Regions from separate parts of the Neptuniibacter marinus genome, predicted to be linked through region 1. Evidence: predicted binding sites of a transcription regulator. Region 1 holds the regulator's gene; each other region holds the start of a gene.
What was found. Region 1 encodes FNR, which switches genes on or off when oxygen is low (the NO sensors DNR and NnrR bind a similar motif). Its sites were predicted from a motif close to TTGATNTANATCAA; they were not measured.
Positions count from the first base shown of each region.

Region 2: a site for FNR is predicted at 2,465-2,478, ahead of ACOQOE_RS17440 (cytochrome-c peroxidase). Genes of this name have one in related genera too.
Region 3: a site for FNR is predicted at 2,143-2,156, ahead of ubiM (5-demethoxyubiquinol-8 5-hydroxylase UbiM). Genes of this name have one in related genera too.
Region 4: a site for FNR is predicted at 6,613-6,626, ahead of ACOQOE_RS11885 (TraR/DksA family transcriptional regulator). Genes of this name have one in related genera too.

Region 1 is NZ_OZ245004.1:2,690,860-2,698,857, forward strand. Features, by position in the region: gene ACOQOE_RS12720 (sulfite exporter TauE/SafE family protein) at 1-56, shown strand, start outside; gene hemN (oxygen-independent coproporphyrinogen III oxidase) at 140-1,528, shown strand; gene fnr (fumarate/nitrate reduction transcriptional regulator Fnr) at 1,601-2,395, shown strand; gene ACOQOE_RS12735 (adenine phosphoribosyltransferase) at 2,562-3,104, shown strand; gene ACOQOE_RS12740 (alpha/beta hydrolase) at 3,206-4,087, shown strand; gene ACOQOE_RS12745 (thioredoxin family protein) at 4,126-4,596, shown strand; gene rdgC (recombination-associated protein RdgC) at 4,701-5,615, shown strand; gene ACOQOE_RS12755 (SLAC1 anion channel family protein) at 5,729-6,700, shown strand; gene ACOQOE_RS12760 (hypothetical protein) at 6,909-7,367, shown strand; gene ACOQOE_RS12765 (rhodanese-like domain-containing protein) at 7,402-7,998, opposite strand, start outside.
Region 2 is NZ_OZ245004.1:3,675,133-3,683,130, reverse strand. Features, by position in the region: gene ACOQOE_RS17455 (acetolactate synthase 3 large subunit) at 1-162, shown strand, start outside; gene ilvN (acetolactate synthase small subunit) at 165-659, shown strand; gene ACOQOE_RS17445 (hypothetical protein) at 801-1,079, opposite strand; gene ACOQOE_RS17440 (cytochrome-c peroxidase) at 1,218-2,390, opposite strand; gene ACOQOE_RS17435 (sensor domain-containing diguanylate cyclase) at 2,567-4,003, shown strand; gene ACOQOE_RS17430 (peptidylprolyl isomerase) at 4,018-4,299, opposite strand; gene ACOQOE_RS17425 (NAD-dependent protein deacetylase) at 4,364-5,212, opposite strand; gene ACOQOE_RS17420 (malate synthase G) at 5,323-7,500, opposite strand; gene ACOQOE_RS17415 (alpha/beta hydrolase) at 7,777-7,998, shown strand, end outside.
Region 3 is NZ_OZ245004.1:2,893,562-2,901,559, forward strand. Features, by position in the region: gene mobA (molybdenum cofactor guanylyltransferase MobA) at 332-925, opposite strand; gene ACOQOE_RS13635 (response regulator) at 981-1,352, opposite strand; gene ACOQOE_RS13640 (class I SAM-dependent methyltransferase) at 1,450-2,082, opposite strand; gene ubiM (5-demethoxyubiquinol-8 5-hydroxylase UbiM) at 2,213-3,532, shown strand; gene ACOQOE_RS13650 (DUF6515 family protein) at 3,669-4,388, opposite strand; gene ACOQOE_RS13655 (HD domain-containing phosphohydrolase) at 4,659-7,583, opposite strand; gene ACOQOE_RS13660 (substrate-binding periplasmic protein) at 7,755-7,998, shown strand, end outside.
Region 4 is NZ_OZ245004.1:2,497,097-2,505,094, forward strand. Features, by position in the region: gene ACOQOE_RS11835 (NERD domain-containing protein) at 1-115, opposite strand, end outside; RNA gene ACOQOE_RS11840 (RtT sRNA) at 224-347, opposite strand; tRNA gene ACOQOE_RS11845 (tRNA-Lys) at 388-463, opposite strand; gene queC (7-cyano-7-deazaguanine synthase QueC) at 516-1,199, opposite strand; gene ybgF (tol-pal system protein YbgF) at 1,214-1,993, opposite strand; gene pal (peptidoglycan-associated lipoprotein Pal) at 1,997-2,512, opposite strand; gene tolB (Tol-Pal system beta propeller repeat protein TolB) at 2,610-3,908, opposite strand; gene tolA (cell envelope integrity protein TolA) at 3,938-4,828, opposite strand; gene tolR (protein TolR) at 4,838-5,254, opposite strand; gene tolQ (protein TolQ) at 5,281-5,961, opposite strand; gene ACOQOE_RS11885 (TraR/DksA family transcriptional regulator) at 6,167-6,547, opposite strand; gene ruvB (Holliday junction branch migration DNA helicase RuvB) at 6,727-7,737, opposite strand; gene ruvA (Holliday junction branch migration protein RuvA) at 7,749-7,998, opposite strand, start outside.

The sequences.
Region 1 (7,998 bases):
GCCTGATTATACTGATGGGACTCTACACGATCCCTTGGCAAGGCATACTGAATTAGCCATAGAGTTAAACCAAGCTTAGTTACTAATAGATTATTTACTGTCAGTGATGGCAGCATTTGAGATAACGAGGGAAAAATTCGTGGATAGCAACCTGATAAAATGGGACTTAGATCTAATCAAGCGATATGACCTTTCGGGTCCACGCTATACATCTTACCCGACAGCCGTTCAGTTCGATCCTGAACTATCTTCCTCGGATTTGGTGACAACGGGACAAAACTCTGCCGACTTAAATGCGCCACTCTCTCTCTATGTACACATTCCATTTTGTGCGCACGTTTGCTACTACTGTGCCTGCAATAAGGTCATTACACGAAATCGTAAGAAAGCACAGCCCTATTTGGATACCCTGTATAAAGAGATGGCTCAGCTTTCCAAATGGTATAATAATGACCGTCAGGTCACTCAGCTTCACTGGGGCGGCGGTACGCCTACTTTCATTAGCCATGAGCAGATGAGAGAGTTAATGCAGCAGATGCGGGCTAATTTTAATCTACTAGATGATGACTCCGGCGATTACTCTATTGAGATAGATCCAAGAGAAGCCACTGAAGAAACAATCCAAGTATTAAGAGAGATCGGTTTTAATCGCATTAGCTTAGGCTTACAAGATATAGACCCTAAGGTGCAAGAAGCTGTTAACCGTGTGCAATCGGTTGAACAAACCTCTGCCATTTTAGAAGAAGCTCGCCGCCAAGGCTTCCGCTCACTTAACCTTGATCTTATTTATGGCCTACCCTATCAAACATTTGATGGCTTTAACGAGACATTAGATACTGTTATTGAGATGAACCCAGATCGGCTCTCTGTATTTAATTATGCTCATTTGCCCGATCGTTTTAGGCCACAGCGTCATATTGATGAATCCACTTTACCAAGTCCTGAAACAAAACTTGCGATTCTCGAATCTACCATTAGCAAACTATTAGCAGCTGGCTATGTCTATATAGGCATGGATCACTTTGCTAAACCTGATGATGAATTAGCTATTGCGCAAAACACGGGAAAACTACACAGAAATTTCCAAGGCTACACAACACATTCTGAATGTGACCTCGTTGCCATGGGTGTATCTGCCATTAGTCAAATTGGTTCTGTGTACTATCAAAACCAGCATGAGATGCAAGCTTATACAGATGCAGTAGAAAGCGAAAAGCATGCAATTAAACGCGGCGTAAGCTTAACCCCAGATGACATTATACGCCGCCATGTCATCACTCATCTTATTTGCCATTTCGAATTAGAAAAAGCACCAATAGAGCAGCGCTTCGGTATCCAATTCGATCAGTACTTTGCTGATGCCCAACAAGAGCTAAGCGCTTTTACCTCCGATGGTCTCATTCAAATGGACACAAAACGCATTACCGTATCACCCGCCGGTCGGTTACTAATTCGTAGAATATGTATGGCTTTTGATGCTTATATACCAAAAGACATTAGCTCACAGCGATTCTCACGGATTATTTAACTTCCCGTATTTACAGAAATATTACATAATCAAAATGTAGCCACTCGATTATAACGACAACAGGAATGTATTATGAGTGATAACAAGACAAACGAAGGGAAGCTGCGTAGTTTGCAGCAGGTTAGCTGTAACACTTGTAGTCTTAGCTCATTATGTCTCCCCGTTTCGCTTAATATGACAGAGATGGAACGGTTAGATAGAATTATCGATAAAAGTCGACCATTAAAAAAAGGTGATCACCTATTTAACCAAGGTTCTGAGTTCACTGACGTGTATGCGATTCGAGCAGGAACCGTCAAAACCTACACCATCACAAATGAAGGTGAGGAACAGATCACTGGGTTCTATTTTCCAGGCGAATTGGTTGGCATGAGCGGATTTGATAGCAACGAATACCCTGTCTCGGCAAAAGTACTAGAGACAACAACCGTTTGCGAAATTCCATTTGAACGCCTCGATGATCTGTCGGGGCAACTACCGGAACTACGCCGCCAACTCTTACGCACTATGAGCAAAGAGATTCGCGAAGAACAACAAATGATGCTTCTTTTATCAAAGAAAAATGCAGAAGAGCGTGTAGCAACATTTTTGGTAAAAATTTCGCAACGCTTTAAAGCTCGCGGCTATTCTGAAACTAGCTTCCGCCTGTCCATGTCGCGTAATGAGATTGGTAATTACTTAGGCTTAGCCGTCGAAACTGTCAGCCGTATTTTCACACGTTTCCAGAAAGCCAATTTACTGCGCGTTGAAGGCAAAGAAGTTCATATAGAAGATATAGAACAACTCTACAGATTATCTGGAGAGGTTATAGAAAGCGATACCGCTGAACCAGTAAGTGCGCAATGTGGTAAAAATGGTCACTGCTGAGTCATATAATATATAAAACAAAAGAGCACCGGCATATTGACTACCGGTGCTCGTCAGTCGCACAAAAAGTAGCCATCTCAATGTGTAACCCAACGGGTTCATTAGAGCTTTACCTCCCCTAAAATGCATTGAGCCAAATCAACAAGCTGTTTCCAAGGAGTTTTTAATGTCATACGACGAATGTTATGTGAAGTCAGTTATTCGAACCATCCCTGACTGGCCTGAACCTGGCGTACAGTTCCGTGACATAACCCCCCTGTTTAAAGATCCAAAAGCATTACGCATGATCTCTGACGCTTTTATTCAGCGTTATGTTGATAGTGATATTACTCATATCGCCTGCATTGATGCCAGAGGCTTTTTGATCGGCTCTATTATCTCCTACCATCTAAATATTCCCTTAGTTCTCGTCCGTAAAAAAGGGAAGCTTCCAGGCCAAACAATCGAACAAGAATATAAGCTGGAATATGGCACAGCGACAGTTGAAATGCAGGTTGATGCAGTTACTTCTGGAGACAAAGTTTTAGTTTTTGACGATTTAATCGCTACAGGCGGAACAATACTTGCGGCCTGCAGCATTATCAAAAAATTGGGAGCATCAGTATCAGAAGCCGCTGCACTTATTGACCTACCCGACCTTCAAGGTTCCAGTAAAATCCAAGATGCCGGCGTCCCAGTACATACGCTTCTAGCCTACGAAGGCCTTTAAACACTACAAGTGACCTCTAATAGAACACTGAAACGGCTTGCATATTTCTTTTAAGAATATCATTATAACTTAATTGATGAACAAGCTGTTTAGGTATTTCTATGCTCCGTATTATTATCGCCCTATTCCTTGCTAGCAGCCTTCTTAACTCCAGCAACCTATATGCAGAAGAGATCACACTAAAATATAAGCATCTCGACTTAAATGCCAACCTGTACCTGACAGAAGAGAACGGTTTTAACAATATACTTCTCATCACCCACGGCACACTCGCCCACAATGGCATGGAGATCATTGCCACATGGCAAGAGCTACTGGCTGATGAAGGCATGAGTAGCCTAGCTATCAATTTAAGTTTAGGTCTTGATAATCGGCATGGTATGTACGACTGTAAAACGCCCCACACCCATAAGCATACCGATGCAATTCATGAAATAGCTGCTTGGGTAGACTGGCTTAAAGCACAAGGCAGCCAAGCAATAATATTAGCCGCCCACTCACGAGGAGGAAATCAAACAGCTTGGTATGCGGATACACACTCAGACCCCGCTATAAAAGGACAAATTTTAATTGCTCCGCAAACTTGGTCAGAACAAGATGAAACAGCGAGTTACACCAAACGCTACCAACACCCACTGCAAGCTCAGCTAGAAAAAGCAATGCAATTAACGCCAAATGACATGCTTATCCATACAGATTTTATCTACTGTGAAGATACACAAGTAGCAGCTGCAAGTTTTGTAAACTACTACCAAGCCAACCCTCGCTTTGATACCCCAGCGCTTTTATCTAAAACGACACTACCAACACTGGTCTTTAGTGGCAGTGAAGATACAATCGTCAACGGTCTATTTGAAAAAATGGAAGCATTAAACAACGATGTGGTACAAAATGTTCAAATTGAGGGGGCTGACCACTTCTTTCGAGACCTTTATATGGATGAAGTTACCGAACATAGTTTAGAATTCATCGAACAACTATAAACACTCAGCCGCGACCTGGAATACACGCCGAAATTTACATGTTTAGATTACTAGCAACCTTTTGTTTAATAACCAGCCAAGCTCTCTGGGCTGTAGAGATACCTAAAACAAAAGACTTACAACAAGCCTATATAGAGACGGGTAGAAATTCATCAGGCCAAGAAAAAGTTGTGATGCTCTTAGTATCGCAACCTAATTGTCACTACTGTCTTCTTATTACCGAAGAGATCATCCATCCAATGCTTTTAAGTGGACGTTATGAGAGCACTACGTTCTTTAGCGAGCTTGAAATTAACACAGGCGGAAGTATTAAAGATTTTAACGGGCAGCAGGTAGGTGCTAATACATTTGCTCAACGCTACAATGCATGGGCAACCCCGACACTACTTTTTCTAAACAATAAAGGTGAGGAAATTGCAGAAGAGATGGTCGGTATCAACACCCTAGACCTCTACGGATACTATGTCGATAAAGCCCTTAACATAGCTTTTAAAAAAATAAATCCCTGAGTACCCTATTAAGATAATTAATTTCGTCATAAACCTATAATTTCCTCTTCCATCCACAACATTTCTTGCTACTATGCACTGCCTTTTTCCTATCAGGAGCTGCTATGTGGTTTAAGAATGTCATCTTTTATCGTTTAACTGAACCCTTTGAATACACACAGGAACAGTTACAAGAAAAGCTACTGGAACAAACATTTACGCCTTGTAAAAGCCAAGAATTGAGCCGCTATGGCTGGGTTTCTCCTTGCCACCTACTAGACGATGTTTTTGCTCATCAAGTCCACGGCATGTTTATGATTGCCGCACGAAAAGAGGAAAAAATTCTACCCAGCGCGGTTATCAAAGAGGCCGTCGGTGAAAAAGTTGCTGTTATTGAACGCGACCAAGCACGTAAAGTTTACAAAAAAGAGAAAGACCAACTGAAAGATGAAGTGGTGCTTGATCTCCTACCCCGCGCTTTCAGCAAGTTTCAACAAACAAGTGCAATTATACTTCCTAGCTTAGGCTGGATCGCTGTTGATTCTTCTAGCCACAAACGTGCTGAAGAGCTACTAAGTCACCTACGTGGAACACTAGGTAGTCTGCCTATAGTTCTTCCTGATGTGCAACAATCACCCTCAGCTGTTATGTCCACTTGGCTAGAAAGTGATACGAGCATACCTGAAGGTTTTGAAGTGTTGGATGAATGCGAGTTGCGCGATAATGTACTTGAAGGCGGTGTTATTCGCATTAAAGGTCAGCAACTGGAAGATGAAGAGTTTATTGCCCACCTTGAAGCAGGTAAACGAGTCGTTAAACTTGCTCTTGAATGGGATGAACATCTGAAAATTCTGCTACAAGATGATCTCTCAATCAAACGCCTTAAACTCAGTGACCAATTACAAGACAAAATGTCAGATGAGGCCGCTGAGGATGAAGTCGCTCAATTTGATGCTGATATGGTTCAAATGGGCTTAGAGTTTGCAAAACTCTTTCCTGCGATTATAAAAGCCTTTGGTGGTGAAGCGAAAAGACCTTAACTCCGTCTTCCCAGCGGTTAATTCGGCTGGGAAGGGTTGAATATAAAACTTGGCTTTATTACTTAAAAACACTTACAATATTAGTATATTCTAATGTTCGAGTAATTAGAGACATGCAAGATACTTCAGAACAAACCTTACCCAAACTGAAATTTTTTCCCGCCGCATTCTTCTCTATCGTTATGGGGCTAACAGGATTGACGCTAGCTTGGGATAAAGCTGTCACCGTTTTGGGTGTTACAGAGGCCGTCGCCCAAACACTTCTGGTCGTAAGTGCATTAGCATTATTGCTTATTGTTATCACTTATACCTTTAAAGCTAAGAACTACCCAGACGCGGTACTAGAGGAGTTTCAGCACCCTATTAAAACAAGCTTCTTCCCAGCATTTTCGATTAGCCTTATTTTAATGAGTATTGCGACGCTACATGTATCTAAAGAACTCTCCTTCTATTTATGGGGAGCCGGTACTGTAATACATCTGAGCTTCACGCTACATACTTTAAACCAATGGATACACCATCCAAAATTCAAGATAGAACATTCAACTCCAGCATGGTTTATTCCGGTGGTTGGTAATATTTTGGTTCCTATTGCCGGTGTAGAGCATGGATTTATTGAATTGAGCTGGTTCTGCTTTTCTATAGGGATTATCTACTGGATTATTTTAAAAGCATTAATTTTTAACCGCATGTTTTTTCATGACCCATTACCACAAAAACTTCTTCCCACTCTATTTATATTGATCGCTCCACCAGCGGTAGGCTTCATTTCATATGTGAAATTAAACGGTGATATAGACAATTTCGCGCGTATCTTATTTTATTCCGCTATGTTCTTATTATTGTTACTCATCACTCAACTACCCAAATTTAGTAAAATAAACTTTTATATGTCTTGGTGGGCTTACTCATTCCCTCTTGCAGCTTTAACAATAGCAACAATGGTGATGCATCAGCACAATCCATCTCCATTTTTTCAATATATGATTATTGTATTACTTACCTTATCTTCAGTAGTCATCAGCACACTTTTTATTCGTACAATACTTGCGATAATCCGCAACGAAATATTCCTTCCTGAATAAACTAAAGAGGGCGCACCCATCTGCCCCTCTTACTCTAATTGTTATCAAACAAAAATATGCACTAAAAAAATCACTACGAAGCAGATATCACCATAATGGTACAAAAAATAAGAATAATAAAAATTTAGTCATTAAAAATCATAAAGTTAACATTTGTGGCATAATTAATGCTTTGACTATCAGGTCTATAGCTTATGGGCCATTTCCAATGACAAATGCTCCACTCTCTTTAGAAAATACATTATTGAAAGTATGCTGGGAAAAGCTTACTGGTACGGTTTTTATTGCTTCCGAATCAAACCGCTCTGGGCAAATTGTTATCAATCAAGGCGCGTTAATTGGATTAAATTATTGCGGATTAAGTAACGAAGAGGCATTCAAAACTTTAGTCAACAGCCAAAACCTTCGCTGCTCCTTTACTCCAGACCTACTTTTCCCGATTGCCGAGAGCTTACAACCTGAAGCTGCATTACATCTATTGAAAAAGATAGGTTATTCTGAGGAAGTCATTGAGGCCGAACCGGCACCTATTGAAGCGCCTGATGAGATTACTGATAAAGCTAGCACTGTTATCTATAGAGGACAAGTAGTCGAACGGAAGAAAGCTAAACCCAAAATTGAACGAAAAAAGTCAGGTCTAGTTTATAGAGGTCAAGTAATTAGTTAGGAAAACCTACCCTGTAGGCTTTCCTAGGAATACTCTATCCCCCATCGCCTACAGTAGTCAGACCTAGGCTTGTCCAAGCTTGCATTCCGCCACGGTAATACTTTAATTTTTCTGCTGGATAGTCAGCTTCTAGCATTGCTCGAATTAAGGCAGGTGTTTGCCCACACCAATAACCATTGCAAAACATCGCTAATGTCTTAGCTTGACTATAATCAAAGCTACCATCTTCTTTTTTAACTGCGCCAAACTCTTCCAGAGCATCTGCCGCCGTTTCCTCTTCTTCCATTACCGTGTAAGGAACGTTAATACTACCTGGAATCGTTAAACGATAATGCCAACCAACGGTGCGAGTATCTACAATTAAGATATTCTCATCAGTTTCCGCCTGTTGCATATAATCAACAAATTCACGTTCGCCAATAGTTTCAACATCATAAGGCTCAAAAGGTCTTATTGGCTGAGGCATACCTCGAAAGGTCGTGTTATAAAGCTCATTAATCGTATTATTAGGATCTTGATTACGCATAACCTCAATAGGCTCACCATCATGCTGAACAGTAAAAGACACGAGACCCGGCGCTATCATCGCCTTGCCTCCTTCAGCTATTACATGGGGAGATGAGATCAATGC
Region 2 (7,998 bases), 980 kb from region 1:
CGTTATGAGGATCTTGAAGGCGCTATGCGTGAAGCATTCGCTATGAAAGATCGTATGGTATTCATGGATATCGCAGTAGATCCGTTTGAGCACGTTTACCCTATGCAGGTACCGCGTGGTTCTATGCGTGACATGTGGCTAAGCAAAACGGAGAGAACATAATCATGCGTCATATTATTTCTGTATTGATGGAAAACGAACCGGGTGCATTATCCCGTGTAGTTGGATTGTTCTCTCAGCGCAACTTCAATATTGAGTCGTTAACCGTTGCGCCGACCGAAGATGAAACATTGTCTCGTTTGACGGTAACAACGATTGGCGATGATCGTGTGGTTGAGCAGATCACTAAACAGCTAAATAAGCTGATCGATATAGTAAAGGTTGTTGACCTGACTGAAGGTGATCATCTTGAACGTGAGTTGATGATGATTAAGATGAAGGCTAACAATGGTACTGTTCGCGCTGAGATTAAGCGTACGACAGACATCTTCCGTGGCACTATTATCGATGTGACGCCAAATACCTTTACCGTACAGCTGGTGGGAGCAAGTAGTAAGCTGGATGCTTTTATCGAAGCTTTAGGGACGTCCAATATTATGGAAGTCGTACGTTCTGGTGTATCGGGTATTGCCCGTGGTGAGAAAGTTCTGAGCGTATAAATTCAGACAAAGGTTAGAATCAAGCGGCATTCTGGTAACGGGATGCCGCTTTTTTTATGCCGCAACGATGTGTTTTAGTAGCGCTTTTAGTCTAGAGATCTTTATTTATTATTGGAGAGGAGGCTGGTAACTGACCGAATGTTAGGCAATGAGGAGTTGTTTAAGCTCGGATATTTTCTCGCGAGATATATCTAAATCAACTTTAATTGTTGTATCGGCAGCGCGTCTTCGTATCGTGTGATGTTTATCACAGGCAGGTTTGCGGCGCTCAGGACCTGAATAATTGACGCGCTGTTGTTGCACAAACCAGTCTTCTGCATGGTTCAGCGTAGGGAAGTAGGGGCTAGTTCTACCCGCACTTTTATCATACCAATAATAAACAAATTGATAGTTACGAAAATCTTTAATGAGTTTTGGCATCGTTTTCTACAACAGTCAGAGCAAAATATGACTCGTATTCTATTGTTAGAAAGCTGAACAGTAGCTGATAATTATTGGCTGTTTTAGAAAAATATTAATAAAACAGCCTATGGGTAAGTTGTGCAAAGATTTGGGGCGTTATTCGTTATTATTTAACAGATGCTCATAACGTTTATCTGTGAGTGTTTTCATAAATGCTACTAGCGCATCTACGCGTTGATCATCAAGTGCTGGCCCTGTTTCTAACTCTTTAATTGATAAGTTTTGCGGTACTTCAGGTGTAGCCCAAACCTGCCCTGTTTCGGGATTGATTTGGCGTTTACTACTGCGGCTGTTGTATTTATCGTAAAACAGAACAACAGTGCGTAAATTTTGAAAAACACCGTTGTGCATATAAGGGGCTGTTACCGCGATATTACGCAGTGTCGGGACTTTAAATTTACCTGCTTGTTTAGGATCATCAACCTGTGGATGATTGAGTAAGCCTGTATCTGCTGTATCAATAGGAACACCATTTTTCTTGCGTCCCTCAATATTGGTTGGAATGCCAATATTATGATATTCGTAGTTAGTGAATGTCTCTTGCGGGTGACGTTGAGATTTATTCAGCTGATGGCATAGATTGCAGTTGGTGAATTGTTGGGAGAAAAATAGCGTGCGGCCTAATTCCTCCTGCTCTGTCATCTTATATTCGCCTTTTAAATAGCGGTCATATTTTGAATCAAATGGTGCGAATAATTCAGTACGCTCGAAATGGGCGATGCTGTCGGCCATCGCTGCATAACTGTTTTCCGCATTGGTGAAAATATTATCGCCATAAAGTGATTTAAATGCAGAGAGATAAAACGGATTTTCCTGCAAATGTTTAGCTATTACTCTTTTGTTGGGCATGCCCATCTCTATAGGATTCGTAGGTGGTCCTCCCGCTTGGCCTGCTAAGTTGTTTTCGCGGCCATCATGGAACTGTCCACCAATATATTTTCCTTCCTTATTGAATGTGAAATCTGGGCTAAACATTGCGTAGGCGGCTGTAGGGGCGTTGCGATCACCGAGTGAATGACCATCATCACCTAGTGAGTAAGCACCTTGAACACCATTGTCTCTAGGGTCTGTAAAGGCTCGGTCAGGAGCGTGGCAAGTTGCACAAGATTGAGTGCGGTTAAAAGATAGATTGGGGTCAAAAAACAACTGCTGCCCTAGCTGTTCTTTAATTGGGGTATGTCGGGTATCATCTGTATTATTGGCATTACTGTATGTTGCAAGCAGTAATAGCAAGAAAAGCAAGGTATTGTGGCGAGTGTGTATATGCATGTGAAATATATTCGATAATATGAATGTAATTGATAACCGTTATCAATAATACCTTTTTTTGAGATTTTATTATATTGATACCCATCAAATATTATAGATTCAGAACATCAATACGGTGTTTATCTTGGTATTTTTTAACAAAGCTGAAATGGGCTTAAAGGGTTAGGTGGAAGTTCGTGAAGTTTAAACAGCGTATGCTTGTGGTTGTTAGTCTGCTTATTATTGTCGGGTTCATGTTGACGGCTAGCGTCAGTTTTTATCTTTCTCGGCAAGCGGCCTTAAATTCGCTAGTTGAGCATGAGATGCCGTTAACAAGCGATAATATTTATGCTGAAGTACAGCGGGATTTAATTAAGCCGAGAACCGTTTCCTCGTTTATGGGGAATGATACTTTTCTAGAAGATTGGATTTTAGGTGGTGAAAAAGATGTTGCGGCTATTACTCGTTATTTAAATGAGATTAAACAAAAGTACGGTGCTTTTACTGCTTTTATGGTATCTGATTTAACCCGTAATTATTATTATGCTGGTGGGCTCCTTAAACAGGTTTCGGAGAATAATTCTCGAGATGATTGGTATTTCCATCTGCGCCAACTACCTGGCGATAGTGAATTAAATCTAGACCCTGATTTAGCGAACGGGGATGAATTAACTATATTTATCAATTTTAAGATTCGTACCTCTGATGGTACCTTCCTCGGTGCTACTGGGCTAGGACTCAATTTAGCGAGTATCACTCAGGTTTTTTCTGACTATCGTGCTCGTTATGGAAATAACGTTTTTCTTGTAACACCGGGGGGGAATCTCCTATTACAGGAGCGCTCAGGGGAGGCGGCGAAAAGTCTTTATCAAAAGGTGGGTGTTAAATCTGTTGTGGAGCAGGTTTTGTCTCAGCCTGAAGGACGTTTCTCCTATAAAAAAGATGGGAAGACCTATCTTCTAAATACTCGTCATATAGAGGAGTTAGATCTAATTCTCTGTGTGGAAGCGGAAGAGGGACAGGTTGATGACGCACTTTTTCCTCCATTGTTCATTACCTTATTTGTCTGTTTTATTGTGACGGGTGTTGTTCTCGCACTGCTCTTAAAAGCGATCAATCATTATCAGCGGGAGTTGGAGAGTGTTGCTTGGCAAGATCCATTAACAGGTCTGTTAAATAGACGAGCTTTGGCCGAGCGTTATGAGCGAATTAAAAGTATTCACCTACGTAATGGCAAGCCGCTTTCTTTGTTGATGATCGATATTGACCATTTTAAAGCCATTAATGATAGGGGAGGGCATGCTTTAGGGGATCAGGTTTTACTGCTCATTGCTGAATTACTGCGTGACAACCAAAGGCCTTCCGATTGTATAGGGCGTTGGGGAGGTGAAGAGTTTATTCTTTTACTACCCGAAACGGATCTACAGCAAGCGGCGCATATTGCTGAGCGTATTCGCGCTAAACTTGAGAGCCATCAGTTAATCTTTAGGTTGTGCCAGCAGGAAGTAACATTAAGTATTGGTATTGCTGAGCAACAAGGTCTATTTGACTTAGATGCTCATGTGTTAGCTGCTGATACGGCCCTGTATAAGGCAAAGCAGGATGGTCGAAATTGCGTACGTTTGGCTGAGTAGTTGGTTGGGATAGGCTATTTACGATAAATTGTTTCGATTAGATGCCAGCCAAATTTAGTTTTTATCGGTCCATGAACAATATGCAGCGGCTTTTTGAAGACCACATCATCAAAAGGTTTCACCATCTGGCCGCGACGGAATTCGCCAAGATCACCAAAACGTTTGGCGGAAGGGCAAAAAGAGTGCTTTTTAGCTAACTTCCCAAAATCAGCCCCTCGCTTTAATTGCTTTTTTATTGCTTCCGCTTGATCTTGTGTTTTTACCAATATATGCCGTGCGCAGGCGCGATTAGCCATGACTCTACCCCTCAAAATGTATCTTTTTATTTTACTGCAAAAGGCTGTTAATTGCAGAAGGATTCTATGAGCGTGAAGACTGCGCTTGCAGTACTGATAGTGTTGCGGTGAGTGTTTCGCTAATAGGGGCGTTAATTTTCAAGTTGAGTAACGGGTCGGCGCGAGTAACGCCTAGATTAAGTGCGGCGATAGGTTTGTTCCATTCTGCGGCTTTTTTGCAGAACCTGAAACCAGAATAAACCATGAGTGAGCTTCCAATAGTGAGCAAAGCATCAGCTTGTTCCAGTGCATCCAGTGCGCTAAAGACTGTTTCTTTAGGTACATTATCGCCAAAGTAAACAACGTCAGGTTTTAAAATGCCCCCACATTCAGCGCAGTCAGGCACTTTAAAGTGTTTAAACTGATCGGTTTCTAAGTCGGCATCGCCATCAGGTTTTGCTTTTGCCTCAAATATCTCAAATTGAGGGTTTTCCTGCGCGCTGATTTCATGGATATAGGTTCGATTGTAGCGCTGCGAACATTGCATACACTTTACTTTGTCGGAACGCCCATGCAGGTCGATAACCTGATGGCTTCCTGCTTTTTGGTGTAAGCGGTCGACATTTTGTGTAATCAGCAAATGGATATGGCCCATTTTCTCTAGCTTAGATAGGGCTAAGTGGGCGGGACTGGGTTGTGCATCGCGAATCATTGGCCAGCCGAGTAAACTCCGTGCCCAATAACGCTGACGGGCATAATGGCTGTTCATAAACTCCTGGTGTTGTACGGGAGCTGAGTGCTGCCAGTTACCCTGTTTATCTCTGTAGGCGGGGATTCCCGAGTCCGTGCTTACACCCGCGCCCGTCAGGACGACTAAACGTGGGTGCTGGTTAATAAACTCGGCGAGTTGCTCTGCGTAGGTTGAGATATTCATCAAAATTGACTCGTAAACGGTATCTGTAGTCTACCTTATACGAAAAAACCGCGCTCTTGGTTTAGAGAGCGCGGTTTTATGTGTCATTCAGTCGCTATGAGTAAAACTAATTATGCACCAAATTTTGCTTTGGCTTCGATGCGGCGACGGTGCAGAACCGGTTCTGTATAACCGTTTGGTTGCTTGCAGCCTTCGATCACAAGTTCGCAGGCAGCGGCAAAAGCAATGCTGTCGTCAAAATTAGCAGCCATAGGGCGGTATAGTGGATCGTTTTCGTTCTGGCGATCAACAACGGCAGCCATGCGTTTCATGGTTTCCATTACTTGCTCTTCAGAGCAGATACCATGACGTAACCAGTTAGCAATATGCTGGCTAGAGATACGCAGTGTTGCACGATCTTCCATTAAGCCAACATCGTTGATGTCTGGTACTTTTGAGCAACCTACACCTTGATCGATCCAGCGAACAACGTAGCCTAAGATACCTTGTGCGTTGTTATCCAGTTCCTGTTGAATCTCTTCAGCAGACCAGCTTGGGTTAGCTTCAACTGGGATCGTTAGAATGTCGTCTAAATTTGCACGAGGACGTGATTTTAGTTCATCCTGACGGGCAAAAACATCTACCTGATGGTAATGGGTTGCATGAAGAACAGCAGCGGTTGGTGAAGGTACCCATGCGGTATTCGCGCCCGACATAGGATGACCGATCTTAGCTTTCAGCATGTTTGCCATTTGATCAGGAATTGGCCACATACCTTTACCGATCTGTGCACGACCTTGTAGACCACAAAGCAAGCCGTTATCAACGTTCCAATCTTCGTAAGCACCAATCCAAGAGGCGGCTTTCATGTCTCCTTTACGGATCATTGGGCCAGCTTCCATGGATGTATGTATCTCATCACCGGTACGGTCAAGGAAACCTGTGTTGATGAATACCACGCGCTCTTTTGCTGCGCGGATACACTCTTTTAGGTTGACAGTTGTGCGACGCTCTTCATCCATGATGCCCATCTTCATTGTGAAGCGTGCAAGGCCAAGCATATCTTCGATACGAGCAAATAGTTCGTTAGCAAAAGCAACTTCTTCAGGACCATGCATCTTAGGTTTTACGATGTAGGTGGAGCCCGTTGTTGTGTTACTAAACTTACCAGTGCCTTTCATATCGTGGATGGAGATAAGTGTTGTAATAACACCATCCATAATCCCTTCAGGGATTTCATTACCGTCTTTGTCCAAGATCGCTTCGTTAGTCATTAGATGACCTACGTTACGAACGAACATTAAACTACGACCTTTAAGGGCGATTTCGGAACCATCTAGTGCAGTAAATTCACGGTCTGCATTAATGCGGCGAGTAAAGGTTTTGCCCCCTTTACTTACTTCTTCAGTAAGATCGCCTTTCATTAGACCTAACCAATTGCGATAGATAACAACTTTGTCATCGCCATCAACAGCAGCAACAGAGTCTTCGCAATCCATGATAGCAGTCAGGGCTGCTTCCATGATGATATCTTTAATGCCAGCGGCATCTTCTTTGCCTATTTGGCTGTCACGGTCGATCTGAACTTCAAAATGTAGACCGTTATTTTCAAACAGAATAGACAGTGGTGCAGATGTCTCGCCTGTATAGCCGATAAGTTTTTGGGTATCTGCTAGTGTTGTTGTGTCGCCATTAGTCATAGCAACAACTAGCTGCCCATCAACAATAGTGTAACCGGCTGAATCTTTGTGAGAGCCTGTGGCTAAAGGTACTGCCTGATCAAGAAAATCGCGAGCAGCGGCGATAACTTTTGCGCCACGTGCTGGGTTGTAACCGGCAGTTCTCTCGGCTCCATTCTCTTCTGAAACAGCATCAGTACCGTAGAGAGCGTCGTAAAGACTTCCCCAACGGGCATTTGCTGCATTCAATGCAAAACGCGCATTCATGACAGGAACAACAAGCTGAGGGCCAGCCATCGTTGCCATTTCAGGGTCAACGTTTTCTGTTGTCGCGGTGAAATCTTCACCTTCAGGCAATAGATAGCCGATCTCAGATAAGAAGCCTTTATAGGCTTCTAGATTGAAAGCTTGACCTTGGCGTTCGCGATGCCATGCGTCGATCTGCTCTTGGATTGCATCACGTTTAGCGAGAAGATCGCGATTTTTAGGTGCTAAATCGTGAACAAGGGCATCAAAACCAGCCCAAAACTGTTCGCTAGTTACGCCAGTGCCTGGCAGTGCTTCATTGTTTACGAAATTATATAGAGACTCTGCAACTTGAAGGCCGCCGCTCTGTACCCTTTGACTCATAATTACTTGCCCCAGTTATATGTTCCGACAGTCCAGGTGCGAGGCAACCGTGAACTGAGTGGAGTAGAAACTGCTTTTGATTGCAGTTGTCATTGTGCAATGCAACAGTAGCTTAAAGAAGAAAAAAAGTCGCCTAACTAGACCCTAAAGTATGATAAGTACGCCTTATATTCGTTATAAGTTAAGCGAATAGTTATCGTGATAAGCTAGAGTTAAGGGAGTAACTTATTGTTTTTATACAGGGCTATTTCCAAAGTTTTTCCTTCAGGAGTGTATATGGGTTTGTTCAAACGAGACTTATTGATTAGGAACTTACCTGCCTACACGGATGCAGCAGAAGGAGTATTGAATGATCAGCTTAGGGCTTATTTGGAAACTTATCAGCTGATGCCGTTGGTAAGTCGATCTAAATACAGAATAGGTCGCATTAGGCTGGATGGAATAGAGGTGACCCTTCAGTCCTATTCGCAAGAAGAGAGCGTTTGCCGAGGAACGGTC
Region 3 (7,998 bases), 200 kb from region 1:
CAGGCTTCGAATTGGCGCGACGTAAAGATCAAAGATTAGATGAACTAGATTCATAACGGAGGCGTTGCGATACCTCCTGATCTGTAGTAGCTCAGACTTGATCAGACAGAATTCCATTAGCCGCCAGAGAGATCAGATCAACCTGCTCATCAGTCATTTCACATTGCCCTTCACGATACTTAGAAGCGCATCGACAGGAAGGTCAGATGAAATCATGGGCGATAACCTTTAAAGGAGGGATAACTCTAAGCCCATATATCTAGCGACGTAACCGCTCCTTTCTGTATTCGGCTAAGAAAAACCTCTGAGCCAATCACTACCGATCAAAAAACTAGGCTAGGTCTTGTGATGTATTAATATTTTTTAATGCAGAGGACTTTGCATCCACTTCCACAAAATACATAGGAAACTGCTTATACCATTTATAAACAGCTCGCTCACCGCTGGAAAGCCAATGGGTTAATTCAGTGCCAAATCTCATAGGTATAACCGCATGAAGAAACTGCGGTTGATCGCCCGTTTTTAACACCACAATCTTATCCCGATGCTCTTTGGTAGCCAGTAATAAACGTTCAATAACGTTTTTATCCAATAGAGGTGTATCACAAGGTAACACCATTAAATGGGTATAAGCATCCAGTTGACGCATTGCCGCATGAATGCCTGCTAGAGGCCCTTGATAACCATGAATCTGATCTTTTACCAAGGTACAGCCATAAGACTCATACTGATCAAAATTACGGTTACAACTAATAACCACGGTTTCTAACAAAGGCTTTAAACAATCCAATGTCCAGCAAACCATAGGCTTCCCATCGTAGAGCACTAAGCCTTTATCTTGATCTCCCATTCGACTCCCCTGCCCTCCAGCCAAAACGACCGCGGCAATCTTTAACGGGGAATGCTGTGTCAAAGTATGGGACATAAACAACCTAAATAGTAGATACGTTAAAAATCTACATACCGATAAAATGAAAGGATTACTCCGACACCGCAATATTATCTAAAGCAGTCACCAATTTTTCAAAATCAATCGGTTTCCAGAGAATCTCTTTAACATTCCCAGCATCAAGAATATTCTTAATCTCACGCCTTTCTGCTTGCCCAGTGATCACGATACAGGGTTGCTCTGGAAATTTCTGACTGATGTAATTAACCACCTGATCACCAGTCAAAAGTGGCATTTTCACATCGGTGATAAAAGCATAACAATCACCTTTTTCCAATTCGGCCAAAGCCGCTTTAATCGAACTAAAACAGTGCGGCTCATAGTCCAAATTTTCTAATTTAATACGACGCTCTAAGCTTTTGAGCATCATCTTCTCATCATCAAGAATGATAATTTTACGCATCTCTACACCGCTCAGTTTTCAACAACCCCTTATATATAGGAGCTATACACTTTTATAACGCTTTAATTATAAACTACAAATTAAAAAACAGATCGACTCAATTTCTCTTTGCACTCACTATAGCCAACCAAGATTGCTGTTGGCGCGGCATTCCTTCTGGGCGGTAATAATGATATAGCACCTCAAACCCAGCGTCATTCCAGAAACGTTGACTCACATCAAACTCCATATAATGGCCATATCGCTGACCATTCCAACCCTCATCATTCCCTCGAGGATTAGAACTAAACAAAATACCACCCTCTCTAAGCGCTCGATGGCAGGCACTTAAAACACTCGGTAATAACTGACTAGGTACATGAAACAGGGAAGCATTTGCGTAAATACCATCAAAACATTGCTCGCCTAAATCCAACTCAGCAAAACTTTGATTCAAAACATCGCAACCACTATGCTCCTGCGCCATCTTACAAAAAGTCTGACTACCATCTAAACCAACTGCTCGATGACCAAGCCTTTTAAAATAATGAAGATCGCGACCGGGTCCACAGCCTAAGTCCAAAAGGTCTAATCCTTCACGCTGCGGAAGCGCTTTTAAAAACGCCTCAATATTTTGACTAACATCATGATCACGTGTTCCCTGCCAAAACGCTTCTGCATTCGTTTCATAATGACCTAAAGTAATACGTTCAATCTCTTCAACTGCATCATCGGTGTGTTTCTTTGTCATACCTACCTTCCAATTTATATCTTTTACTAAATATTCGAACCGAGATTGAGGCCGCTTTATTTGATTTACATCCAAGCTTAAAACTAAATGACGGAGTAAAGTAGCTTTTTTCAACTAAGAGGTGGTTGTTATGAGTGAAATCTACGATGTCTTAATAATTGGTGCCGGCCCTGCAGGGCTGAGTTTTGCTCGTTCCTTAGCAGACCTGCCGCTTAATATCGCTATCGTAGAACGATCATCAGAAACAACGCTGGCAGAACCTCCCGAAGATGGCCGAGAAATAGCACTCACCCATCAATCCGTGGAGATCATGAAAGCTTGTGGCGCATGGCAAAGACTACCCGCGGAGTCGATCTCACCTATCAAAGCAGCCAAAGTGTTTGATGGTGAATCAAGCTACAGCTTAAATTTTGATAACTATATTCAAGATTTAGAAGCCTTAGGCTACCTAGTCCCCAACCACCAGATCCGTAAAGCTTACTACGCAGAACTCATATCTCACCCTCAGATAGACGTTTTAACTGAAACCCTTGTGGAAACAGTGACAACAGATGAATACAACGGCACAGCAATTCTCAGCAATGGCAAGGAACTAAAAGCTAAGCTAATTATTGCTGCGGATACGCGTTTTTCTGAGATGCGCCGTAAAATGGGGTTATCTGCAACCATGAAGGACTTTTCAAGAAGCGCAATCGTCTGCCGAATGGAACATAAAAAGTCACACCAGCAAACTGCATTTGAATGCTTTCATTATGGTCGCACAACCGCAATTCTACCGATGAACGGTAACCGCTCATCCATTGTAGTTACTGTTAATAGCCGTGAAGCACAGCACTATACTGAAATGAAAGAAACTGACTTTAACCAGACGATAGAACACCAGCTAAATGGCTTACTTGGTGGGATGCAACTGACCGGTATACGTCATATCTATCCATTAGTTGCTGTACACGCTAATCAATTTGTAGGATGTCGCTTCGCCTTAATCGGTGATGCCGCTGTAGGTATGCACCCCGTCACAGCTCACGGTTTTAATCTTGGACTTAAAGGACAAGCAACCTTAACTAAATTAATAGCACAAGCTGTGGCCGATGGAGAAGAGATTGCTAGTGAAACACTGTTAGCCAACTACGAATCAGAGATGATGCGCACTACTCGTATCCTCTACCACGGCACAAACTTAGTGGTAGGCCTATTCACAAACGACACTTTGGCAGCAAAAATAGCACGTAAAGCGACCCTTCGTTTGGCAAATAATATTACCCCGATAAAGCAGCTTATTACCCAATCTCTGACTGAAAAAGAATTAGATCAAGCAAACCCACTACAGGTATTAAAAAATTACCTACCGCCCCAACCAGCTTCCCTACCTATAAATAAGGTAAAACAGAACTTAGAAAAGAAGATATTGAACAAATTTAATCCGGCGGCGTTCTTTAGTTCTAACTAAATTATCCCTTATAGGGGCAAATGAGTGTTGAAGATCATTCTGCCGAAATTGCAGCAGAGCGGTAATTTAAAACCAAAATTCATCAACAAGCGTTTGGCACGCCTACCTTAGACGTGCCCTTTTTCCAAAACCTTACCTAATTCAGCCTCACAGCTAGGTAATGAATCCCCTGACCTGATAGCTGAGGCAAAAAGTAAATATCTCTATATTGAAAATACTGCTGTCCATTGATGGTGACCGACGCTGCGCCTTGGGGCAAAGCGCTATAACTGTTACCCAACTGAAAGTTGCTACTCCGGGTAGTACTACGGATAATCGTGCCACTCGGTGCTTCAACTACACGGTAATAGCCATTATCAAACACATAGTAAATGCCTTGAGCAGCATAATAGGAGCGCCCCTTTACTATGACCTTTTCATGTCCATTGGGTAGATAACGAATTTTTAAACCCAACGGTGGACGAACAACCGTATAGCCTTGATGACCATAGCGATAATAGAACCCGTCATTAAAGACAAATGACACACCTCCAAAATTAATGGATATTCCCTTCGCTGGTGCTTTATGAACAACCGCACCGGTTTTATAAACCTTCCGCTGCGGAACGCTATGCTGGCGATATACAGTTGTCTTGTGCGATACAACTTTAACCGGATCACTCTTATGATGACCCGGGCTCTTTTTCGTTTCCTTGCCCTTAGATTGTTTATTCTGATTCTTTTTATTTTGACCTTCTATAGATTTAGTCTCTTTATAGTGTGCATCTTTATACTGTGAGTCTTTTCCTTGAGCGGCACCCGTCGTTGGCAGCACAATCAAACTCATAACAAGGGGTAATAGGATAGTTAATTTCATCGCGTTACCTATCTAAACCAATTAAGTTAATAACCATACTACGCGGAAAAATTAACAAAAAACTCGACTTAGCATAGCTTTACACTACCTTTGCACTTCTTGACGGCCCTTAAAGTTTAACGATGAACTGGTGCACCTTCATAGACACATTGATTTCTTTCTAACCAAATAAGCCAGATAAAAAAGGCACAAATAATACGCGTACTAAGCTATACCAAGATAAAAATGGCATTCAGGGAATAGGCATAAAAACGTTAAGCTAGGATCTCTTTAGGGAAGGTAATCCGAAATCTGAACCTCATCAATCTGATCAGGGCTCATGTATTCTTGCGCATAAACCAGATAGGCCTTTGACTCTAAAAATAAGCGAAAGATATCAGGATCAATATGTTGGTTATCTACCATAAAAGACAGAATTTTAATGGATTCAGAGAGCATTTTTCCTTTTTTATAGGGTCGATCAATCGCAGTCAGCGCTTCAAATATATCAGCAACAGCCATCATTCGAGCGACAGGAGACATCTCTTCTCTCATTAAACGTTTAGGGTACCCTGTACCGTCCATCTTCTCATGATGCCCACCAGCAAGCTCGGGAACCATGCGTAAATGTTTAGGGAACGGGAGGTTATCAAGCATTTTTATGGTCTGAACAATATGTTCATTAATTTTATAACGGTCTTCTGGTGTTAGTGTTCCCCGTTGTATTGACAGATTATGTATCTCACCACGGTTATAGAGAAGTTCAGGAACATCCATTTTAAAGCCCCAAGGATTGCCTTCTGGAAGTTTTTCCGATTCTGGCCTCTCAAAAATATGCTCAAGCCTATCAGCGAGTAAAGGCTCTTTTACTGGTAGTTTAGGGGCAACAATCTTATTTTTCCTTTCTAGCTCCTCATGGGATATACCAATGCGATCATCCAGCGTTCGAGTCCAAGTTTTTTGAGCGATAGTATTCATACGATCTTGCTTGCTCTCGTCTAAATACTCCCCCCCTTGATTAAGCTTAGCGATAAAGGCGAAGTCATCATCAAGCTGGGAAAGCTCTTCATGCAATGCCATATCATCACAGGTAACACCGGCTGCACTAAGAGCACTGCGCAAGAAACGAATCTCTGCTTCGCGCTTCATCACCTCTACACGCATGCGAATCTCATGAATTCTATCGTAGAGGGTTTCGAGTTTTGTTGCCTTATCGACTATGAATTCCGGTGTTGTGATCTTGCCACAGTCATGCAACCAAGATGCAACATGAATCGCCTCCCAGTTATCACGAGACAAATTAAAATCTTTAAAGGGACCTTCATCTGCCTCATTCGCCGCTTTTGCGAGCAACTTAGTCAGCTCAGGTACCCTTGCACAATGCCCACCTGTATAAGGACTTTTCGCATCAATAGCGCCCGCTATAAGCTGAATAAAACTCTCAAATAGATCACGCTGGGCCGCAATAAGTCGTCTCGCTTCAACTGAAACAGCAGCCGACCCCGAAAGAGCCTCAGTAAAACGCACTAAAGCGGGGTCAATATTTGTTTCTTCAAAAAGCAGTATTACCCCAACAAGTTCGTTACTTCTATTAAATAGAGGGGCTGCCAATAGGTGTGACGGCGTAACATCCAAAACCGTTCCGAACGTTTCCAATCCCATACGCTCGAGCTCTTCACTCGAAGCTTTCGCATTCTCTGCATTTTTGTTTTCAGCAACACGAACAACTAAAGCCTCATCTAGCGAAAGCGGCACCGAAGGTATACTAATGTCAAGTGTTTGCTCACTGTCGATACGCGAGACAAATGGAACTAACGCAGTTTCTTCATTATCAGTTAGATAAAGAACACCAGCTTGGGTCTCGGTGGTGGCGATTATTTCGTCCAAAAGCTTCACAAGCAGTGTATTGAAGTCTTCTTCTGCCGCAATCGTTCGATTGATCTCTAAGAAGCGAGAAACAGTAACGCGCAACCGATCAATCGTATCGGCTAATTCCGAAGCCTCCCTAACCCTAGAACCCACACTGACCGGCTGAGTGAAATCGAAAGATGCAAGTTTTTGAACGTCCTTAGAGAGTTGGCTCAAAGGCTTAGTGATTTGGCGAATTATAAAAATGCCAAAAGGAATTGAAAGGCACAAAATAATCAAAATCACTATGCTTTGATCTCGAATAATTTGTCGTGTTGAGGCAAATAAATTATCCGCAGGTACAGCCAACAAGAGACGTGCTTCGGCCCCCATTCCAAAATCTAGAGGCCGGCTAGATACTACCCACTCCCTTCCCTCTGATTCGATAACACCATGTTTATATGATCCAGACAGGCCCATTTCTACAGCAGCTTTACTTAAAATCGGTGATTCAAGGCCAGATATATTCTGACGCACAATTTTACCGGAATCCGCACGCCTAGCTATTTGAGTAAGGTCAGGGTGAGCAATCAATGTACCATCACTTTCTGTGATAGCAATTTCAGAATCTGATGATAACTGAAGGCTTTTAACTTCCGCCGCCAACTGACCAATAGTCGCATCAAATCCAACAACAGCAGAAGCGTTCACGGAACGCTGCGATATAGTCACGCCAATTTTATCCGTCGTAAAAAATGCATAGGGCGCACTCGTAACTGAACCAGACTTTCCCTCACTAGCCTGAAACCATGAACGATCACGAGGGTCATAAGTATAATCCGACTTTACCTTCACCGCTTGTAAACGAAGGTTTTCATCATATAACCGATACTCCCCAACTCGATTACCGTTCACATCGATAGTTATGCTTTGCACAAGAAATGATGTCGTTTTATCTAACTGAAATAACGACCTAAGCTCATCATTATCTATTTTTTTAGCAAGAAAAAACTCACCATTCACATAACCTACATAGATATTACGAATGGTCGGATTGTTTTTAAGCGCTTCGGCTAGTACCGGCAATCTAGAAAGCCGTGTACTTAAATCTGAAGCAACTGTAATCTGATCATAAATCAGTATGCTCAGTTGAGATTGCACAGGCTCGACTAGCCGACGAGCACGTTCTTGGATCATCATACCGAGTGTATCAAACTGCTCCTCCAAAGCGGCCCTTAATCCATTGTTCGCACCAGTATAGCCAAGCACTAAAACCGTACTACCGAGCGTCAATGCAAGCGCAAAACTCGCTGCAATAAGCAACGTTTGAACAGATATGAGATTTTTTTTGGGTCTAGCGTGTGGCATAAGAAAACAACTCCATTGCATACAAAACATTCCATTTATGCCACTTAGAAACCGGCGAGACTACACTCTCTTTTAGCTCAATATACACAAAATAATCAATAGCGTTTGACTATTTTTTCGAATAATCTGGCTTAAAATCATCTAGAAATTTTTAGACTTAGAGGTCTCATTTTGCAGCCAATCGTTTTAGCCCTAGCATTATTTATCACACTAACATTAGATGCTTCAGCTGACAGCATTGACCCATACGGCTGTAAGGACAAAGAAATTTCTGTTGGTATTACTAAGTCTGGTGTCATGTATCATGACGGGCATGGCATAGACCCTGATTTACTTGCACTCTTAAGTGACATAACCCATTGCCAATTCCATTTAATCCCTATTGCCAGGAATGACGCATTCAATTTGGTAGAGC
Region 4 (7,998 bases), 190 kb from region 1:
ACAGCACATTAACCTGAAACTCACCAAACACTCCCTTAAACCATGGCGATTTTAAAACACCGATTAACACAACCAATGGCAGGAAATACCAGAACATACTGAAAATTTGATTCATGAAAAGCGTGAAGTCCATTTATTAGTTATCCCTTTAAAATCTGTACCCTCTAGATGGCAGGATACATTCCTAATTATAAAAAACCAGCGCAGGGCTGGGTTCTTTAAGTGGTGGGTCGTACAGGATTACTATTGCCCTTCGGGCCATCGTCGCAGGCTCCGATGTTTTCTTATGACGTCGTCATGCGAATCGAACCTTTAACGGTTCTCATCCTGTACGCGTGTATTTCATTACAGGCATAAAAAAACCAGCGCAGGGCTGGATTCTTTAAGTGGTGGGTCGTACAGGATTCGAACCTGTGACCAATTGGTTAAAAGCCAACTGCTCTACCAGCTGAGCTAACGACCCACTTGGAGGAGGCGTATTCTACGCACCAAAGACGGGAAAGCAAGGCTTTTTTTTATTGATAGCGCGTTGGGTCTTTTATTCCCGCATCAACAAAACCTTGAGTCCGTAAGCGGCAGCTATCACAGACACCACAAGCTCGGCCATCATCATCTGCTTGGTAGCATGAAACGGTTAAACCGTAGTCGACGCCTAACGTAGTACCCGCTTGAATGATCTGCTCTTTACTCAGGTCAATCAACGGCGTTTCTATGCGAATAGGATCACCGCTTACACCACGCTTAGTGGCAAGATTAGCCACAGTTTCAAAAGCAGCAATATACTCTGGTCGACAATCAGGATAGCCGGAGTAATCCACCGCATTAACACCGATAAAAATAGCATCCGCTTCTAACACTTCAGCCCAACCTAAAGCTAAGGACAGAAATACCGTATTACGTGCAGGCACGTATGTCACTGGAATCTCATCCGTTTCCTCTTCAGGAACATCAATACTATGATCAGTCAGCGCAGACCCGCCAAAATCTTCAAGGTGGAGGCGAATCACTTGATGCTCAATCGCTTTTAGCTGTTTAGCGATCTCTTTAGCTGCATTAAGTTCTGTCAGCGAACGCTGTCCATAATCAAAACTCAGTACATAGCAGTCATAACCACGTTCAGAAGCGATGGCTAGCGCTGTTGCTGAGTCCAAGCCGCCAGAAAGCAGTACCACTGCTTTAGGGGAAGCAGGCGTATTCATGTATATTTCCAGATTTATTGAAGGCGTTTAAATTCTTCAGCCAAACGAACAGCGGAAGAGTCCGGATACTTAGTAATAACAAGATCTAAATATTCAGTCGATTTTGCACTATCACCTAGCTGGTCATAGACAATACCAAGTTTATAAGCAGCGTCCGGTGCTTTACGGTGATCAGCAAATCGTGTGACAACCTGCATAAAAGATTCACGCGCCAACTCAGGTTTCTGTTCAGCCAAATTCACTTCACCAAGCCAATAATAGGCATTAGCTAAGCGTTCACTTTGCGGATAATCTTTAATAAAAGCTGTGAATGCTTCAGCCGCTTTAGGAAAGTTTCGCTCTCGCACTAACCCAAAGGCTTCGCGATAGGCTTTAGCATCACTAGGTGCTGCATCAGACTGCACAAGTTCAGGCTGGGATTGCGTAACTGTTGAAGTTGGCTCAGCATTATTCAGATCAGTAGAAACGGGCGTACTTGGAGCTGAGGTTGTAGGTATAGATGATATACGTCGATCAAGATCGCGATAACGGTCCAATTGCTGACGTTCCATCTGTTTTAGACGGTAATCCTGCTGCTCTAACTGCCCTCTTAATGATCGCACCTCATCCTGCAATTGCTGGACAATAAGTACAAGCTCACTACCGCTTGATGTTTGGGGAGTATAAGTCGCCGTTTGAGATGAGCTTTGGCCACTATCGACGCCTAACTCAATCACCGGAACTTCTTCAGCAACAGCACTAGCGCTGAGAAACAGCGCCAGTGTTGATGTATAAACTGTGTATTTTGAAGTCATAAATTAACGAGATACGTACTTCAATTCCACACGACGGTTCTGGCTCCAGCTAGAATCGCTGTGACCCAAAACGGCTGGTTTCTCTTCACCGAAGCTAATAGATTCAACCTGAGAACCAGATACACCATTAACTTGTAGGAAGCGAGAAACTGCTTTAGCACGACGTTCACCTAGAGCCATGTTGTACTCACGAGTACCACGCTCATCAGCATGACCTTCAAGTATTACTTGTGCTGATGGGTTAGCTGCTAAATAGGCCGCATGTTTTTCTAAATCAGCAAAACCATCCGCTTTTACAACAGACTGGTCAAAGTCAAAGTAAAATACAGTTTGAAGGTTTGCGACATCGTCCATAGAAGAACCGCTAACACCTGTGTTCTGGCTTACGCCTTGAGTAGAACCCGTATCAGTTCCTGCTGTAGAACCTGTGCTTTCTGTTGTGCCAGATGTACTACAACCTGCTACCCATGCAACGGATAGGGCTAGTGCAACTGCTTTAGTTACGTTGGAAGCTCGCATTGATCACTCCTGAAAAATTTACTGGTTTACCCAGCATTTTTAATGTTATTGATGCCGCCATGTCCAAATCAGGACATAAGTTAATGTCTATAAGAAATTATTGCAAGTAGGGACTCCATGCGGGTTCCCTAACATCGCCACTCGTTGCCGGCAATATAAAGCGCACGTTACCATCTAGGGTCACGCCACCAAGCACACCTTTCACTCCTTTTTGAGTAGCATAAAGAATAATACTACCGTTTGGCGCTATGGTGGGCGACTCATCAAGATACGTATCAGTTAGCGTATCTAAACGGCCTGTTTTCAAATCTTGAACAGCAATTCGAAACACATTGTCATCACCTCTGTGTACCATCGCGAGGAAGCGACCATCATAGGTCAAACGTCCACGTGAATTATAATTGCCTTCATAAGTCACTCGTTCCAACTGACGGGTCGGCAGATAGATCCGATAGATCTGTGGCTGACCACCTCGGTCGGAGGTAAAAATAATAGACTGACCATCAGGAGACCATGAAGGCTCCGTATCAATCCCATAATGATGAGTAATTCGGGCTAAACTACGGGACCTTAGATCCAATACATAGACTTCTGGATTACCATCTTTAGATAAGACTATCGCTAATTTATTACCATCTGGTGACCATGCCGGCGCACCATTAAGACCTCTAAATGATTGAACTTTTTCACGTTTACCTGTTGCCAAGTATTGGATATAGATAGCTGGTCGGCCACTTTCAAAAGACACATAGGCGAGTTTCGAGCCATCTCGTGCCCAAGCCGGTGACATTAAAGGCTCACTCTGCTGACGGATAGTCATCGGACGCGCACCATCAGAGTCCGCCATTTTAAGACGGTAACTCACTTTACCTTCACCATATTGTTGAGCGGTAACATAAACAATTCGTGTGGAAAACGCACCGCGAATCCCCGTCAACTTCTGATAGATCATATCCGATATATAGTGTGCTATATCACGTAAATTATCTTGTGTGCCAGATACTCGTTCGGATAACAAACGCTGTTCTTTAAGGACATCATAAAGCTCAAATTCAACTTTTATTTGATTACCTTCAGCAGGTATTTGACGGCCAATGACCAAAAACTCAGTTTTGCTAATTCGCCAATCCCTATAATAGATCTGAGTTTGCTGAGTTGGGAAACTCAACATATTTTTAGGATCCATAATTTTAAACAGGCCGGTTCGACCTAAATCAGCTGAAACAATCTTAGCAATATCTTCTTTTAATGCTGACGCCCCACCCCAAGCAAAAGGTACAACCGCAACAGGGGTTGGCTCATCAATGCCTTGGGTGATCTCAATCGCTAAATCACTCTCAGCACTAGCAACAGAGGAAAGCAGTAACGCACAACTCACAATTAATAGATGAAACACTTTCTTCACGCTTAACTCCCCTTTAAAACTTAATCCCGTAAATCTTCAGGTCTAAACCGAAGAACACGCTTCCTAAAATAACGGTCAAACACAACAGGATCTAACTCCTGTAGCTTTTCAAATACAGTAACACGATCAATCGCTCTCAGTGCATCATTATCAAACCGAGAATCACCACTTGATTTAGTCACATAACGATCATTAACACGGCCTGAGGGTAATAGATGAACAGTCACCTCAACCACCATTCCATTTCTTGCTGTTGGAGAACGTCGCCAATTACGCGTCACCTGACCAACAATATAAGCTTCATAGCGCATGGCGGCTGCGCGTTGTTCTTCTGCCGCAATCGCAGCCTCTTCCTCTTCTAAAGCCCGAATCAAGGCTTCATTTCTAGCCTGCTCTTCTGCAGCTTTACGTGCTTCTTCTGCTTTGCGTTCTGCATCTGCCTTTTTCTTAGCCGCATCAGCTTTAGCTTTTTTTGCTGCGGCTTCTTTAGCTTTCTTCGCTTTTTCTGCGGCTGCTTTCTTTAACTTAGCCTCTTTCGCTTTCTTCTGTTCTGCCTGTTTTTTAGCATCGGCTGCTTTTTTCTTAGCTAACTCTTGTTGGCGTTTTTTATCGGCTGCTTTCTTTTTAGCCGCTTTCTCTTTCGCTAACTGTTTTTTCTTCTCATCTGCTTTACGTTTTTTATCAGCATCCGCCTTACGCTGTAGGTCGGCTTTCTGTTTCGCTTTAGCCTCTGCCGCGGCTTTATTTAGCGCGTTCTTTGTTTTCATATCCACGATCGTAGCTTGAACATGCCGTGGCACTTTACGCGCCGAATCTTCATGATCAAACCAACTCTGTGCCAACAGGGCAACCACAACCCCATGCAGTAAAACAGCAAAAAGAGTGGGAAGCAGGTAACTACTTAAACGCAAAATTTGAACCTACTCTGTCACCAAGCCAACGCTAGGAGCGCCAGCTTGTTGTAGTAAAACCATCAGTTGCACAACCGTATTGTAATCAACACTGCGATCACCACGAACTAATAGCATTTTATCTGGATTGGTCGCCAAAATCTTACTGATTCGATCTTGGACGACCTCTGCGGTAACCGCCTCTTCTGGGTCACCACCAATATCGATAAAGTATTCACCATCAGCATTTACCGTCACAATAACGGGTTCATTATCCTTATCATCTACAGGTTCTGCTGCTGCTTTAGGTAACTCAACATTAACCCCTTGCGTGAGCATTGGCGCAGTAATCATAAAGATAACTAACAACACCATCATTACGTCTATATAGGGCACAACATTAATGTCGGCGTTTAATTTACGCTTTTTCTTATGCCTTCTAATCATCTGACCACACTCCCTGAAAAGAAAAATTAGTGTGATGCATGCATACGACGATGCAAGATAGATGAGAATTCATCCGCAAAGGTTTCATAATTACCTAGCAAGTATTCAACTTGCGCCGAATAACGGTTATATGCAATTACAGCGGGGATAGCAGCAAAAAGACCTATCGCAGTCGCGATCAGCGCTTCTGATATACCTGGAGCAACCGATGCTAACGTTGCTTGATGAACATTAGCTAAACCACGAAAGGAGTTCATAATCCCCCACACAGTACCAAATAGTCCAACATAAGGGCTTGTGGATCCCACGGTCGCAAGGAAAGGTAGATGACGTTCTAATTTATCTTCTTCACGGGCTAAAGCAACACGCATGCTTCGCTCAACGCCGTCCATTACAGAATCTGGATCATACCCCTGCTGCTGTGTTAAGCGGGTGTACTCTTTAATACCTGCACGGAAAATATTTTCAGCACCACAATCAGAATTAGGCTGCTGATTTACCTCACGGAAAAGCTGACCTAAATCCACACCAGACCAAAACCGTTCTTCAAACTTCCTGAGGCTTTTACGTGCTTTGGAAAGCACTGATTGACGCTGAAAGATCATTATCCAAGAAAGCACTGAAGCTAACAAAAGCATTAGCATAACCAGTTGCACAACTAAACTCGCATTTGCAACCAAACTCCAGATCGACATTTTTTCGACCACAGTACTATCCTTCTTATCTATTTAAGCAGTTAAAGAGACCCCAAACCTGCTTTCTGATTACTCAAAAGCAGATAAGTTCAATCTATTTCCCAGCAGAGAAATTTAGGATCAACAATAACAGTCAGAAGAATTAATACAAGAAAAAAACCAGCCTAGAAAGGCTGGTTTAATACAAGAAAAGTGATGAAGGGTTTTGTAAAAAAAATTATGCGCTTTTTTGCAAACCTTGCTCATATAAAGACTGACAACGAATACATCGAGCGGCAGTTGGACAAGCCTTTAAACGACTCAATTCAATCTCCTCACCGCAATCGGTACATAAACCGAACTCCCCTGCATTGATACGACTTAACGCAGATAAGCATTCTGCTATCTCTTCGTTATGCCTAGATAAGGATTCAACTTTCAACATAAAGTCTGCGGTGGCATCCGCATCTTCCCCGGAATCATGAACCTGTAGCGTTTGCACTCCAGTGCTTATCTGCGGCCCCATTTCCTCTGTCACTTCAGTTTGTAACTGCTCTAATAGGTAGAGAAGTTCCTTTTTAAAGGCCGCCACCTCTGATAACGTAAGATTAACCGTCATAACAATACCTGCACTTACTTTATTATAGTAATCGATATGTTAGACCTAAGACCTATAAAGCAGGGTTGACGGAGATCAGTTTCAACATAAAAACATACTTAAAGTAAGGTTTATTGATCTGAATCGGATTAAGTTTATTTAAGAAAACCAGCGATAAGTATTAATCAATACAATAATCCTTAACTTTCATCTGGTCGATCAATCCCAAAATGCTTATAAGCGTAATCAGTAACGACACGCCCTCTAGGAGTTCGCATAATAAATCCTTGCTGGATAAGATAAGGCTCCAAAACATCCTCAATCGTATCTCGTTCTTCACTAATAGCCGCTGCTAAATTCTCAACGCCTACAGGGCCACCAGCGAATTTATCAATCATTGTCATCAACATACGTCGATCCAGATGATCAAAACCATGATGATCGACATTCAGCATATTTAGGGCCCGATCTGCCAGATCATTATTGATTCTACCGTCACCTTTAACCTCAGCGTAATCCCGCGCACGACGTAACAGGCGATTTGCTATACGTGGTGTCCCTCTAGACCTTTTTGCTACTTCCGAGGCGCCCTGCTCATCAATATAAGTACCAGAAAGATTAGCCGAACGGGAAACGATGTTGGTTAGATCTTCGACATTATAAAACTCTAAGCGCTGAACAATACCAAAGCGATCGCGCAGTGGAGATGTGAGCAACCCAGCTCGTGTTGTTGCTCCCACTAAGGTAAAAGGTGGAAGTTCTAATTTAATAGAACGAGCTGCGGGGCCTTCACCAATCATAATATCAAGCTGATAATCTTCCATCGCAGGATAAAGCACCTCCTCCACATTAGGGCTAAGGCGATGAATCTCATCAATAAACAGAACATCATTAGGTTCTAAATTGGTTAATATCGCCGCTAAATCCCCTGCCTTTTCAAGCACTGGACCAGAAGTAGTTTTAATCTCCGACCCCATCTCATTGGCAATAATATTAGCCAATGTAGTTTTACCTAAGCCTGGAGGACCAAAGATAAGCGTGTGATCTAAAGCTTCCTTACGCATCTTCGCAGCCTGAATAAAAATTTCCATCTGCTCACGTACAACAGGCTGCCCCACATAATCTTCAAGGGTTTTAGGGCGAATAGCTCGATCTGTTGCCTCTTCTACAGGATTACTTAGCGGCGAGATAAATCGGTCAGCTTCTATCACTTACAATACTCCTACCCAACCATTGCTCGTAGAGCGTAACGAATAAGCGCTTCACTGCTACTTGTAGCACCTAAAGCTTTTACCGCTTGCGCTACCGATTTAGTCGCTTGAACAGGCTTATAACCTAAAGCGACCAAGGCGCTTTCAGCCTCAGATCGAGAATCAGCAACAGGTTCAAAAGCGGCCATATCTGGGCCATCCGCAGCTGACAGCTGAAATTCGCTTGAGCTTTCAAGGCCCAATGCCTGAATTTTATCTTTC